DNA from 3 places in the Streptomyces sp. NPDC006711 genome. Region 2 is predicted to be linked to each of the others. Evidence: riboswitches for the same ligand, from Rfam matches in the RefSeq annotation. Region 2 holds a riboswitch; each other region holds the start of a gene.
What was found. A riboswitch is a leader RNA that binds a small molecule or an ion and turns the genes downstream of it on or off. The one in region 2 is predicted to bind cyclic di-AMP.
Positions count from the first base shown of each region.

Region 1: linked by a shared signal. The riboswitch ahead of ACFYM2_RS15155 (C40 family peptidase) and the one ahead of ACFYM2_RS09520 (transglycosylase SLT domain-containing protein) in region 2 are both predicted to bind cyclic di-AMP.
Region 3: linked by a shared signal. The riboswitch ahead of ACFYM2_RS32635 (transglycosylase family protein) and the one ahead of ACFYM2_RS09520 (transglycosylase SLT domain-containing protein) in region 2 are both predicted to bind cyclic di-AMP.

Region 1 is NZ_JBIAGO010000006.1:135,417-139,630, reverse strand. It holds gene ACFYM2_RS15170 (lysophospholipid acyltransferase family protein) at 1-412, opposite strand, end outside; gene ACFYM2_RS15165 (ATP-dependent Clp protease proteolytic subunit) at 664-1,293, shown strand; gene ACFYM2_RS15160 (hypothetical protein) at 1,300-1,608, shown strand; cyclic di-AMP (ydaO/yuaA leader) riboswitch at 1,946-2,129, shown strand; gene ACFYM2_RS15155 (C40 family peptidase) at 2,134-2,607, shown strand; gene ACFYM2_RS15150 (ATP-binding protein) at 2,654-3,088, opposite strand; gene ACFYM2_RS15145 (helix-turn-helix domain-containing protein) at 3,352-4,206, shown strand.
Region 2 is NZ_JBIAGO010000003.1:396,368-400,581, forward strand. It holds gene ACFYM2_RS09510 (DUF4157 domain-containing protein) at 1-666, opposite strand, end outside; gene ACFYM2_RS09515 (STAS domain-containing protein) at 865-1,317, opposite strand; gene ACFYM2_RS09520 (transglycosylase SLT domain-containing protein) at 1,589-2,374, opposite strand; cyclic di-AMP (ydaO/yuaA leader) riboswitch at 2,377-2,561, opposite strand; gene ACFYM2_RS09525 (RraA family protein) at 3,250-3,873, shown strand; gene ACFYM2_RS09530 (hypothetical protein) at 4,076-4,214, opposite strand, start outside.
Region 3 is NZ_JBIAGO010000027.1:32,880-37,093, forward strand. It holds gene ACFYM2_RS32625 (septum formation initiator family protein) at 1-275, opposite strand, end outside; gene eno (phosphopyruvate hydratase) at 402-1,688, opposite strand; gene ACFYM2_RS32635 (transglycosylase family protein) at 1,979-2,713, opposite strand; cyclic di-AMP (ydaO/yuaA leader) riboswitch at 2,715-2,882, opposite strand; gene ACFYM2_RS32640 (transglycosylase family protein) at 3,139-4,140, opposite strand.

The sequences.
Region 1 (4,214 bases), on a different contig from region 2:
CCATCGCGGCCACCCCGACCTTGCCCTTGTACAGCCGTCCGTCGTGCGAACGCGTGCCCTCGGGAAACACCCCCAACGCCGCGCCCCTGTCCAGGACTTGGAGCGCGGTGTCGAGCGCGGCCCGGGCCGCTTCCTTGCCCGAGCGGTCGACCGGGATCTGGCCGAGCGCGCGGAAGAAGGCAGCGGTGGCGCGGCCGGTGAGGCCCGGCGCGGTGAAGTACTCCTGTTTCGCCAGGAAGGTGAGGCGGCGCCTGAGCACCACCCCGAGCAGGAACTGATCGGTGAACGACTGGTGGTTTCCCGCGATGATCACCGCACCCGTCCCCGGCACCCGCCCGCTCCCCTCCACGCTCGGGCGGAGCAGCCACCGCAACAGCGGCGACAGCACGAGACGCAACGCGTAATAGAACACGTCAGTAAGCCCTCTCCCCAGGTGACCCCCGCGCCGCCGCACGCTAGCCATCGACGAAGGCAGCCGGGAGAGCGCCTATCGCGCCAGACCCCGCACCCGACGGCGCGATCTCTCGCTCGCCCACAGCGAAACCGCCGCCTGGCCCCTTGCCTCGCGCGTGCTCCCCGACGGATGCTCAACCCGGCGCTTCTGTACGTCCTGTACGTTTTTTACGGAGGCCGCCCCGAGGTCCGGTCAAGGAGAGGTACGCCATGAACCACCGCCCCGCCGCCCGCTATGTGCTGCCCGAGTTCCAGGAGCGCACCACCAACGGCGTCCGCACGCTCGATCCGTACTCCAAGCTCTTCGAGGAGCGGATCATCTTTCTGGGCACACCGGTCGACGACGCCTCCGCCAACGACGTGATGGCCCAGCTCATGCACCTGGAGCACGCCGATCCGGACCGGGACATCTGCCTCTACATCAACTCCCCCGGCGGCTCGCTCACCGCCATGACCGCGGTCCACGACGCGATGCGGTTCGTCAGCTGCGATGTGCAGACGTTCTGCCTGGGGCAGGTGAGTTCGGTCGCGGCGGTGCTCCTGGCGGCCGGGACGCCGGGCAAGCGCCTGGTGCAGCCGGCGTCACGGGTGCTCCTCAAGGAGCCGGCCATGGAGGAGCCGCTGCGCGGCCAGCCGTCCGATCTGGAGATCCAGGCGGCGGAAGTACTGCGCGGCCGCGCGCTGTTGACCGGGCTCCTGGCCCAGTACACCGGGCGCGCCGCCGAGCAGGTGGCCGCCGACATCGAACGGGACCTGGTCCTGGACGCCAAGGCGGCGGTGGCGTACGGGATCGCCGACCACGTCCTGGAGAGCCGCAAGACCTCCGCGCGCGGGAACTGAGGCGCCGTGCTGCCGCCGGAACTGCCGCCGCTGCCCGCGCTCACGCGCGCCGAAGGCGAGTTCATCGACGCCTATCTCGAAGTGGTCGACCTGCTCGGCCGGGTGAACCCGGCGCACGGCCATGACACCTACAGCGCGTTGCGGGCGGCGCAGGCCCTGGTGGGACGGGCGGCCGCGCTCAAGGACGCCCTCACCCTCATGCATCTGCGCGGGGAGACACGGGTGCACGCCAGCACGTTGACACGGGCGCTTCGCGTCCTGGACGGCGAGCGCCGCGCGGGCCGCCTCACGGTGCCACCCGGGACGGGGAGTTAGAGGCGCCGCGCGGCCCGGGCGGCATTCGACGCGCTCACCGGGCAGGCGAAACGGACCAGATGGAGTACCCCCTTTCGGCCCACCCGCGGCTCCACCCACTGACCCTTATGAGTTGCTTATGGCGGCCACCCCTATGCGGAATCGATCCTTCCGTAGCTGGTACGAGCCTGGTCAGGACCGGTCGAGAAGGGGTTGAAGTGCCCGTGTCCACCCGAATGGGGCAGGCGTGAGCAGTCTCACACAAAGCCGTTTCGGTCCGGTAATCCGACAGTCGTTGCGTGAAGATCCCTGAGACGACAAGCCCCCGCCACCTCGGCGAGGCGGTCCGGGCGGACGCCGAGTCCTGCCGCCGTTCCGGACGACTGGTCGACAGGAGTGGACCGGCAGGAGTGGAGGACCCGAGTACTTCGGGAGGGCCGGTGAGCCGGCCCTCCCTCGGGGTGAAGCCGCGCACGCGGCCGGGCGTCTTCGCCAGTCCGAACCCGACAGGTCATCCTTCGCAGGCGGTTTGACGAAGGGTTGCGCATGACCGCGCGGACGTACATCCCGTCCCTGGCTGTCCGCCTGGGCACCGTCTGTGCCTTCGCTCTCGCCGCGACGGGCGCCACGACGCTGGTACCGGGTGCCACGCCGGAAGCGAACGCCGCCGCCGTGGCCGCCAGGGCGCTCCATGTGGCCGCGTCCAAGAAGGGCTCGCCCTACCAGTACGGCGCGTCGGGCCCCTCACGCTTCGACTGCTCGGGGCTCACGCTCTACTCGTTCAAGCAGGCGGGCCGCCACCTGCCCCGCTCGGCGCAGCAGCAGTACAACACCTCCCGGCACGTCTCCGCTTCCTCGCGCAAGGCCGGCGACCTGGTGTTCTTCCACTCCGGAGGCAGCGTGTACCACGTCGGCATCTACGCGGGGGGCGGCCGCATCTGGCACTCGCCCAAGTCCGGGACCGTGGTGCGCCTGGAGCGGATCTGGAGCCACAGCGTCTGGTACGGGCGGGTGGGCTGACGGGCGCTCAGGAGCCGGCGCGGGTGGCGCGCCCCGGCCCGGGCGGTTATCCGTCCTGGACCGCCGTCGGCCACGGCAGTGCGATCGAGACCGTTTTGCCGCCGTCCTGCGTGGGCTCGACGGACAGCCTGCCCCCGGATTCGGCGGCCAGCCAGCGGATGATGACCATGCCCCGCCCGTTGTCCTGCTGCACGGCCGCGGGCAATCGTTTCGGCCAGCGCGGATGGCTGTCGGTGACGCCGATCCTGAGCACTTCCTCGCGCTCAAGACTCAGGTTCACGGTGAAGGTGGGCGACTGGCCGAAGGTGTGCTGCACGGCGTTGGTGGCGAGCTCGGAGACGATGAGCCGCACCGTGTCGACCGCGTCGGCGTCCGGCGGCAGGCCCCAGTCGGCCAGGATCGTGGCGGCGTAGCGCCGTGCGGCGGAGACCGAGGCGGGATCGCTCGGCAGAGTGAGGGTTGCTTCGAGATGGTCTGCCATGGCGACGCTGTCCCTTTCCCGCCCGGGCCGGCTCTGAGACTCCTGGCGAATGAGCGCTCGCGGAGAGGACGACAGGCCTCGGACTGTGCTTCGCGTCAGAGTGGCACTCATCGTGCCGGTCCCGGGCGCCATCCACCAAGATATGCATATATCTGTCGCTCAAAGCAGTGAACTCTGCGACGGAAGACCGTATGTGGGCCCACACTTACCCATCGCCGAAGACGAAGGAGGCAACAGAGCCGACAGAGCCAGAGGAGGCGGCCATGGGGCACGGACCGGCGGTGCGCAGACGCAAGCTCGGCGAGGAACTGCGGCGGCTGCGCGACGACAGGGGGCTCACCAGTGGCGAGGCGGCCGCTCTCGTCGGCTGGCACCAGTCGAAGGTGAGCCGGATCGAGACCGGCCGCAGCGGGGTCAAGCCGGCGGACGTGGCCCGGCTGCTCGACGCCTACGGCGTGCGTGACCCGCGACTGCGGGCGCTGCTGGGCGCGTTGGCGGATTCGGCGGGCGGCGCGGAGGCGGGCTGGACGCACGCGTACCGCGGGCTGCTGGCGCCGCAGTACCGGGACTTCATCAGCCTGGAGTCACAGGCGCGTTCGGCCCGGACCCTGGAGACCTCGGTGGTGCCGGGCCTGTTGCAGACGCCGGCCTACGCGCGGGCGGTGACGCGGGCCGCGCTCGGTGGTCTCGCCCCGAAGGAGGTCGACTCCCTCGTGGAGGTGCGGATCGCCCGCCAATTGGTGCTGCGCGCCGATCCCCCGCTGATGCTCAGCGCGGTACTGGACGAGGCGGTGCTGCGCCGCAGGGTGGGCGGGCCCGCGACCATGCGCGAGCAATTGCGCCACCTTGTGGAACTGGCCGCCCTGCCCCAGGTGCGGCTCCAGGTCATCCCCTTCCATTACGGCGGCTATGTCGGGCTCACCGGCCCTTTCACGATGTTTTCGTTTCCGGCCAACTCGGATCTGGATGTGGTCGTTGTCGACCACTTGACGAGTAGCCTCTATCTGGAGCGGAGAGAAGACCTGGAGGCGTACGGTGCCGCGTTCCGGACCGTCCAGGCACTCGCGCTCTCCATGGAGGACTCGTTGGATCTCATCGCCCTGATGGCCCGGGAATGACCGGGCCG
Region 2 (4,214 bases):
GAAACCGACGGCTCGCTGCACGACGGCCTGGCCCTCGGGGTGGGCGTGCGCCGCGCCGTGGCACGCCCGCTGAACCGGCTCCTGCTGCCCTTCGGCGTCGGGGGCGGGCCCGGCGAGCGCCCGGGTGGCGTTCGCCTCGGCCGCCCGCTCGAAGGCGTCCGAGGGGTCCGACACGCTCAGGCCCTCCCCCGTGTCCGTGCCGGCGACGGGCCCTTGGCGCTGCTGGATGACGTGGGTGAGCTCGTGCGCGAGGGTGTGGCGGTCCGCGCCGCCCCTGCCGACCACGACATGGCTTCCCGAGGTGTAGGCGCGGGCGCCGATCTCGGCGGCCGAGCGCTGCGCCGTGACGTCGTTGTGCACCCGGACGTCCCCGAAGTCGGCGCCGAGCCTGCTCTCCATGTCGGCGCGTACGTCCGAGTCGAGCGGCCGGCCGGGGCCGCGCAGCACCTCGTGCACGGAGGAGCGCTGCACCGGCGCGCTTCCGAGCAGTCCGGCCACCGCCGCGTTCCCCGCGGACCGCTGAAGGGCGAGCACCTGCTGGGCGGAGAACGCCCCGCCGATGCCGCCGCCGCGTCCGGCGGGCGCCGCCTCGGCGCGCTCGGCGGCCCTCGGCGCGGGACCGCCGGGCGTGACGGATCGGCCCTGCTGGCTGTCCTGCGCGTGCACGTGAACCCCTTTGGTGGGTGGGACGTGATGTCCGGCGTTACGTGCATATCAGCGCGGGATGCGGCGGTGAAGGTACGGAAGGGCAGTCGATGGGGCAGTCTCCACGCCGCCCCCTCACGGAGAGCGTTCACCATCGGACCGCCACGCACGCCCGGCCCGTCACGCACCCGAGGGGCGTGGCCGGCTCCGTACGGCACGTCAACTGCCGCCCGCGCGGCGCTTGTTGGCGGCGCCGGGCGGGCCGGCGAGGGCGCTGAGTGCCGCCTCCTCGACCGTGGTGGCCGGCCGGATCAGCCTGTCGAGACCGCCCGCCGTGAGGACCCGTAGGTGCCACGGCCGTACGCACACCAGGCCGAGGCCTCCGTCGCGCTCGCGGGTCCTGCGGTGTGCGCGGCACAGCAGGGTGAGGAGGGCGCAGTCGAAGAAGTCCACGGGGCGCAGGTCCACGACCACCCGGGCGCCCGCCGGGTGGGTGGCCGCGTCGAGATGGCGGCCCACGTCGGGCGCGGACGCCAGATCGACGGTGCCGTACACCTCGACCACCGTGACGCCCCGCACCAGATGGGTGCGGGCGGTGCGGCAGCGGCCCGGCAGGAGCCCCGGGGGAAGGGGTACGGGGTCCGGGGCTGACGGCCGAGCGGTGGTTCCCATGGCAGCTCCCGGTCCAGTAGGGATCCCCGCCCCTGCGGGGTACATGATCGTCGGGCAGTCACCGTGGTCCGGGGTGACGCACTACCACCCTAGGAACAGGCACGTATGCAGAAACGTGCAGCCTTCAAATTGTTCAGCCCTGGGGGTGAACAAAATTTGCGCCGCCCTAACCCGCGCGTCAACGGCGCGGTGCGGGCCCCGGCCGGGCGGTCACGGGACGGGCCGGGCGCCCTCCCGCCGTGAGGGGTGCCCGGCCCTGGGAACGCCTCGCTCAGTAGGCGCCGAAGACGTTGTCGATCGACCCGTAGGTCTTGGCCGCGTAGTTGCAGGCGGCGGTGATGTTGGCGACCGGGTCGTAGAGGTCCGTGGACGTGCCCGGCACGTGGAACGCGGCGAACGTGGGCTGGATGACCTGAAGCAGTCCCTTGGACGGGGTGCCGGCCACGGCGTTGGAGTCCCAGTTGTTGATCGCCATGGGGTTGCCCGAGGACTCGCGCATGATGTTGCGGTAGATGCCGTCGTAGGTGCCGGGGATGCCCGCGCGTCCCATGATGTCGAGCGACTGCTTGATCCAGCCGTCGAGGTTGTTCGGGTACGAGGAGGCGGTCGCGGTGGCGAGCGTGGCCGGGCGCACGGAGCGGTCGGCCCGGTCGGCCGAGGCGTTCCGGGCCGAGGGGGCCGCAGCCGCCTTCGCCGGACCGTTGACGATGAGCCGGATACCGGGGTGGATCATGGCCGGATTGCTGCCGATGACGCCCTGATTGTCCTGGTACAGCTGCTTCCAGCCGCCGCTCACGCCGAGGGCGTCCGCGATCCTCGCCAGCGAGTCGCCCGCGACGACGGCGTAGCTCGTGGGCGACGCCTTCACCACCGTGGCGGGCTTGGCGGCCGCCGCGACCTGGGCCACGGTGGCGGAGTGCGCCGGGGCCGGCGCGGCGCCGGCCGTGGTCGCGCCGATCACCGGCATGGCGAGTACGGCGCCGCCCGTACCGGCGGCGGCGAGGCCCCGGCTGAACGAGCTGGACTTGGGCCGGCGGTGCTTGCCCTTTGCAGGCATGGTCATGTCCTCTCCGTCGCCTGCGAGGTGAGCTGTCGGGTTCGGACGGGAGATGTCCGGCCGCGCCACACGCGGCTTCACCCCAGCCGTTCCGGAATCCGGACCGGCGGCTTACCTGGGTCCCCCGCTCCTGCCATACGTGTGTGGGAGGTTTCCGGACGGTGGCAGGATTCGGCGTTCCACCCGGATTGACGGTGAACTTAAACGAATAGGGCGAGCGGAAACAAGGCCGGAATTCATGGATGCCGACCCGCGATATTGATCCACTGAAAAGCGGGAATGTGGATCATGGCCACCCGGCACTCAACTCTCTTGCGCCCGAACGGAAATGCTCTCGCGGACTTCGCTGACTACCCGTCGGGCGAGTGACCCAATTCACGCGGCCGACGCGCAACCGGTCAGGGAGTACCGCAAAATGACCAGGGTCTCCCAATAGCCCCAATTAGGACATTATTCGAGCAGGGAGGGAACACCATAGCGTTCTATTTGGGACAGATTGGACTTTCCGCGCTCTCTGTGGGGTGGCCGAAGTGGGTGGTCCGCCTCGGGCGGGCAGCCGACCGAGGAGTCGCCGACTCGGACCCGTTGCCCTCTACGTCGGCCGGCTGACGCGTGGCGAATCCGGTGGACACGGTCGTCCCTTCCCGACTCATGGGCCCCCGGACCCCTGCTCGGACCTCGCAGAGGAGCCCCCGGAGGGTCGCGGAGGCGGGCGGCCGGCCCGGAGGTGCCGCCCGCATCCCCCGGCGGGAAAAGGATGGTGGCGGTGGATCAGATCGCCTGAGATCATTTCGGCATTCGCCGTCCGGACCCCCGGCCCCGGCCGTCCGCCAGGTGACTTCCCCTCCAACTCACGCCTCCGCCAAGGAAGAACAATGAACGCCGTCGAAGAATTCAAGAAGATTCCCACGACCACTCTCGCCGACCTTCTGGGGCGAGCCCAGGTCATGGATATCGGAATGCGTCCCCTGTGGTCCCCGATTCCGCGCGTCGCCGGTCCCGCATTCACCGTCCGGTGTCCTGCGGGCGACAATCTCATGCTGCACGCGGCCATCCACCGTGCCGAGCCGGGATCGGTCGTCGTCGTCGAATCGGGAGATCTGGACTACGCGCTGGCGGGCGGAAACGTCTGCGCGGTCGCCCAACGCCGGGGCATCGCCGCCTTCGTGGCCGATGGCGTCATCCGTGACCTCGCCGAGGTACGCGAGTTGGGCTTTCCCGTCTTCGCCCGGGGCGTCATTCCCATTCCCGGCACCAAAAAGGCCGTCAGGCCGCTGAATGCCCCGGTGCGCTGCGGCGGTGTGCGGGTGGCGGCCGGTGACGTGGTGGTGGCCGACGAGGAGGGTGTCGTGGTCACCCCTCGCGAGGACTGGGAGCGGGTGCTCACCGAGGCCCGGCGCAAGCTGGCCAAGGAGGCCGAGGAGTCCCTTGACGCGTGGGAGCGGGCGCACCGCGCCCGGATCGACGCGATCCTCAGCGACGGCGGCTTCGAGGGCTGAGCGGGCTTCGCGCTGAGCGGCTTCCGGGGGCTGAGCGGATTTCGCGGCAGAGCGGGCTTCGCGGCTGAGTGACTTTCGCGGCCGAGCGGGCCCGGGCTCAACTACCGCGCCACACTGGGGGGTTGAGGACCGGCCCGGGCCAACTGCCGCGTGGCCGCAGGCCGGAACCGTACGCGACGGCGCTCCGCTCTGGCCCGCGCCCTCAGACCGTGCCCACCTCGCGGACGAGTTCCAGGCTCAGGACGCGGTCGAGGTGGGCGAAGGTCTCGAACTTGGCCCCCTCCGGCACGTCGGACGCCGTCTCCAGGTCCGCCAGGAGGCGCAGGACGGTTCCGGTGTCG
Region 3 (4,214 bases), on a different contig from region 2:
CGCTCGACCGACTGGCGCGCGTCGGCGGCCTTGCGCTGCTGGTCGGAGATGTCGGCGCGCTGCGAGACGTACTGGCGCATCGGATAGGCGAGCGCCACGATCAGCGAGCACAGCACGAGGGCGAGCAGCGCCGCGCGGCCGGTGAGGCGGGAGCGGCGGGCCTGGCGCTTGTTCTGCGAGCGGTAGACGCGGGCCGCGGTCTGCTCGCCGAGCACCTTGAGCCGGGCCGCGGTGGAGAACCGGTCGCGGTCCTTGACCTTGGCGTCGTTGCCCATCGCTCTCCCGCCTCCCCGCCGCACACATACGTCCCCGGACACGGTACGGGACCGTGGCCGGGGACGCGGGGACGACTGGCTGGGGCTCAGCCGCCTTGGCCGCTCGGCTCGGCGAGCGGCCGGTGCTCAGTCCTTGAAGCGGGGGAAGGCGCTGCGGCCGGCGTAGACGGCGGCGTCGTCCAGGATCTCCTCGATGCGCAGGAGCTGGTTGTACTTGGCGACGCGGTCCGAGCGGGCCGGTGCGCCGGTCTTGATCTGACCGCAGTTCACCGCGACGGCGAGGTCGGCGATGGTGACGTCCTCGGTCTCGCCGGAGCGGTGGGACATCATGCACTTGAAGCCGTTGCGCTGGGCCATCTCGACGGCGTCCAGGGTCTCGGTCAGCGAACCGATCTGGTTGACCTTGACGAGCAGGGCGTTGGCGGAGCCCTCCTCGATGCCGCGGGCCAGACGCTCGGGGTTGGTCACGAACAGGTCGTCACCGACGATCTGGACCTTGGAGCCCAGGCGCGAGGTGATGGTGTTCCAGCCGGCCCAGTCGTCCTCGAACAGCGGGTCCTCGATGGAGACCAGCGGGTACGCGGAGACGAGCTCCTCGTAGTACTCGGTCATCTCGGCGGCCGAGCGGGACTTGCCCTCGAACTCGTACTTGCCGTCCTTGTAGAACTCCGAGGCGGCGACGTCGAGCGCGAGCGCGATGTCCTTGCCCGGGGCGTAACCGGCTTCCTTGATGGCCTCAAGGATGAGGTCGAGGGCGGCGCGGTTGGACTCCAGGTTCGGCGCGAAGCCGCCCTCGTCGCCGAGGCCGGTGGAGAGGCCCTTGCGCTTCAGGACGCCCTTGAGCGTGTGGTAGACCTCGGCACCCCAGCGAAGGGCCTCGGAGAAGGACTCCGCGCCGATCGGGGCGATCATGAACTCCTGGATGTCGACGTTGGAGTCGGCGTGCGACCCACCGTTGAGGATGTTCATCATCGGGACGGGCAGCAGGTGCGCGTTCGGGCCGCCGAGGTAGCGGAAGAGCGGCAGGTCGCTGGCCTCGGAGGCGGCGTGCGCGACGGCGAGCGAGACGCCGAGGATGGCGTTGGCGCCGAGCGAGCCCTTGTTGTCCGTGGCGTCCAGGTCGAACATGGCCTGGTCGATCAGGCGCTGCTCGGTGGCGTCGTAGCCGACGAGCTCCGGGCCGATCTGCTCGATGACGGCGAGGACGGCCTTCTCGACACCCTTGCCGCCGTAGCGGTTGGGGTCGCCGTCGCGAAGCTCGATGGCCTCGAAGGCACCGGTGGAGGCGCCGGACGGGACGGCAGCACGGCCGGTGCTGCCGTCGTCGAGGCCGACCTCGACCTCGACCGTGGGGTTGCCTCGGGAGTCCAGGATTTCCCGGGCTACGACGACGTCGATGGACGGCACGAGCATCTCCTTCTGGGATGTGACGCTAGATGTGACGCAGGCGGTGCAAGGGACCCGCGGGGTCGCTTCGCCTTGCGACAAGAGCCTAACCGGCTCCGGGGGTCCAGCCGGCCGAGTGCCCGCGTCCTGGGACGAAAAAGGGCCCAATGACCCTGATTCCCGGGCAAAGGCCCACAACACTACTGTCTGGTAACAGCGAAAGCCCCGGCCCGGCGCGTACGGGGGAACGCGCGCCGGGGCGGGGCTGCCTTGGGGGCGGGCCGACCTTGGGGGGCCGACCTTGGGGGCGGGCCGGCTCAGCCGAGGTGGAGCTTCTGGCCCGGGAAGATCAGGTTCGCGTCCTTGACGATGTCCTTGTTCAGGTCGAACAGCTTCTGCCAGCCACCCTGGGTGTGGTTGGCGGTCGCGATGTTGCCGAGCGTGTCGCCGGACTTGACGGTGTACTCGCCGTCGCCCTGCTTGACCGGCTCGGTGCGCTGCTCGCTGCGGCTGGCCTTCGGCGCCGCCTCGGTGCGCTGCTCGGTCCGCTGCGGCTTCTGCCGCGTCTCCTGCTGCGTCTTCTGCTGGGGCTGGACGCGCTGCTTCGGCTTCGAGGGCTTGGCCGACTTCGAAGAGGAAGAGGACGAACCGGAGGTGTCCACATCGGCCTTGGCGCCGCCGGAGCTCAGGTTGCCGGCGCCGGCGCAGGACCAGGCACCCGGGCCCTGGATGGCGAGCAGCTTCTCGGCGGCGGCTATCTGCTGGCCCTTGGTGGCCAGGTCGGCGCGCGAGGCGTACTTGGTGCCGCCGGCGGCGGCCCAGGAGGACTGCGAGAACTGGAGGCCACCGTAGTAGCCATTGCCGGTGTTGATGGACCAGTTGCCGCCGGACTCGCACTGGGCGACGGCGTCCCAGGTCTGCACGGAGGCGGCGGAGGCGTTGCCTGCCGCCATCAGCGGAGCGGCGACCGCGGCACCGGCGACGCCGGCCAGCGTGACGACACGGACGGCCTTGGACGGGCGGCGGTGCTTGCCCTTGCCGGAAAGCAGCATGAGTTCTCCTCACCGACGCCTGCGAGGTGAGCTGTCGGGTTCGGGCGTGAGCTGCCCGGCCGGACGTCGTGCGTCCGTCTTCACCCCAAGCCGGTCGGCAGTCCGTGTGAACTGCCGGGGCCGGCGCCTACCTTGGGTCCCCCGCTCCTGCCTACGGCGCATAAGCGTCGACTGTTCCCATCGGCCGACGGCAGGATTCGGCGTTCTCGGTCGAAGGGGCTCGCGGTGACGAGCGAGTCCGACGAAAACACACGCCCCGCCAATGTTCAAAGAGGCACATCGGGGTTAAAACCCCCTTACTTGCGGCCACAGAAGGGATGTTTCCGCAGGTGAGGGGCGGGGCGGACGGACCGGGCAGACGGGACACGCCAGTTGAGGCGAAGAGACCCATGTCTCACTTGCACACAACGGACATACACCCCGAACTAGCCCTGTTGCGGGGCCGAGTTCGGGGTGGCGGACGGGGCGGGGGACGCGGTGGCCGACGAGGGCGCGCTCGGGGTCGCGGGGGCCGCGGGAGCGGCGGTCACGCCCTTCAGGTCCAGGCTCTGGCCAGGCAGGATGAGGTTGGGGTCGGTGCCGATCAGGCGCTCGTTGGCGTGGTAGAGCGCGGGCCAGCCGCCCTGGACCTTGTGCGCGTCGGCGATGACCGAGAGGTTGTCGCCGGGGCGGACGGTGTAGGCGCCGCTCGCGTCAGGGGCGTTGCCGCTCTCCCGTGAGGCGCCGTCACCCCGCGAGGCGCGCTGCCCCGCGTCGCGGTTCTCGCCGGCCGGGGCGCCCGTGCCGTCGCCGGCGGCGGGGTCGGGCCGGCCGGCCTCGGCGCCGGGCGCGGTGGACCCGGGCTTGGCGCCGGCGCCGTCCTCCGGCGCGGGGGCGCCCCGGTGCTTGCCGGAGCTGGACGGGGTGGAGGCGGAGGGCGCCGGCGAGTTGGCCGGGCCGTCCTGCCGGGTGGCGTCCGGGGCCGGGGTGGCGGCCGTGCCGCCCGGAGTGGCGGCGTCCTCGGGCGTCTTGGTGGCGGGGACGGCCGGGGTCGCCGGGGTGACCGGAACCGACGGCGCGGGCGACGCGGTGGAGCCCGAGGTGTCGGGCACGCCCGGATCGACGTCCGCCGAGCCGCCGCCCTTGGTGAGGCCGGCGTCGGCGCCGCAGTTCGCGAACGCCGAGGGCCCCTTGGCCGCGAGCACCTTCTCGGCGACGGCTATCTGCTGGGCGCGGCTGGCGAGGTCGGCGCGCTGGGCGTACTCGTTGCCGCCGTACGCCTCCCAGGTGGCCTGCGAGAATTGGAGCCCACCGTACAGACCGTTGCCGAAGTCGGCGCTCCACTGCCCGCCGGACTCGCAGGAGGCGACCTGGTTCCAGGTGCCGGCGTCCGCGGCGTTCGCGCCGGTCGCGGCGAGCAGGGGAAGCGCGATGGCCGATCCGGTCACTCCCGCCGCTACGACGAGGGCGGGTGCCTGGCGGGGTCGACGATGCCGTCCATTCCCGGAGCGCATGGATAAGG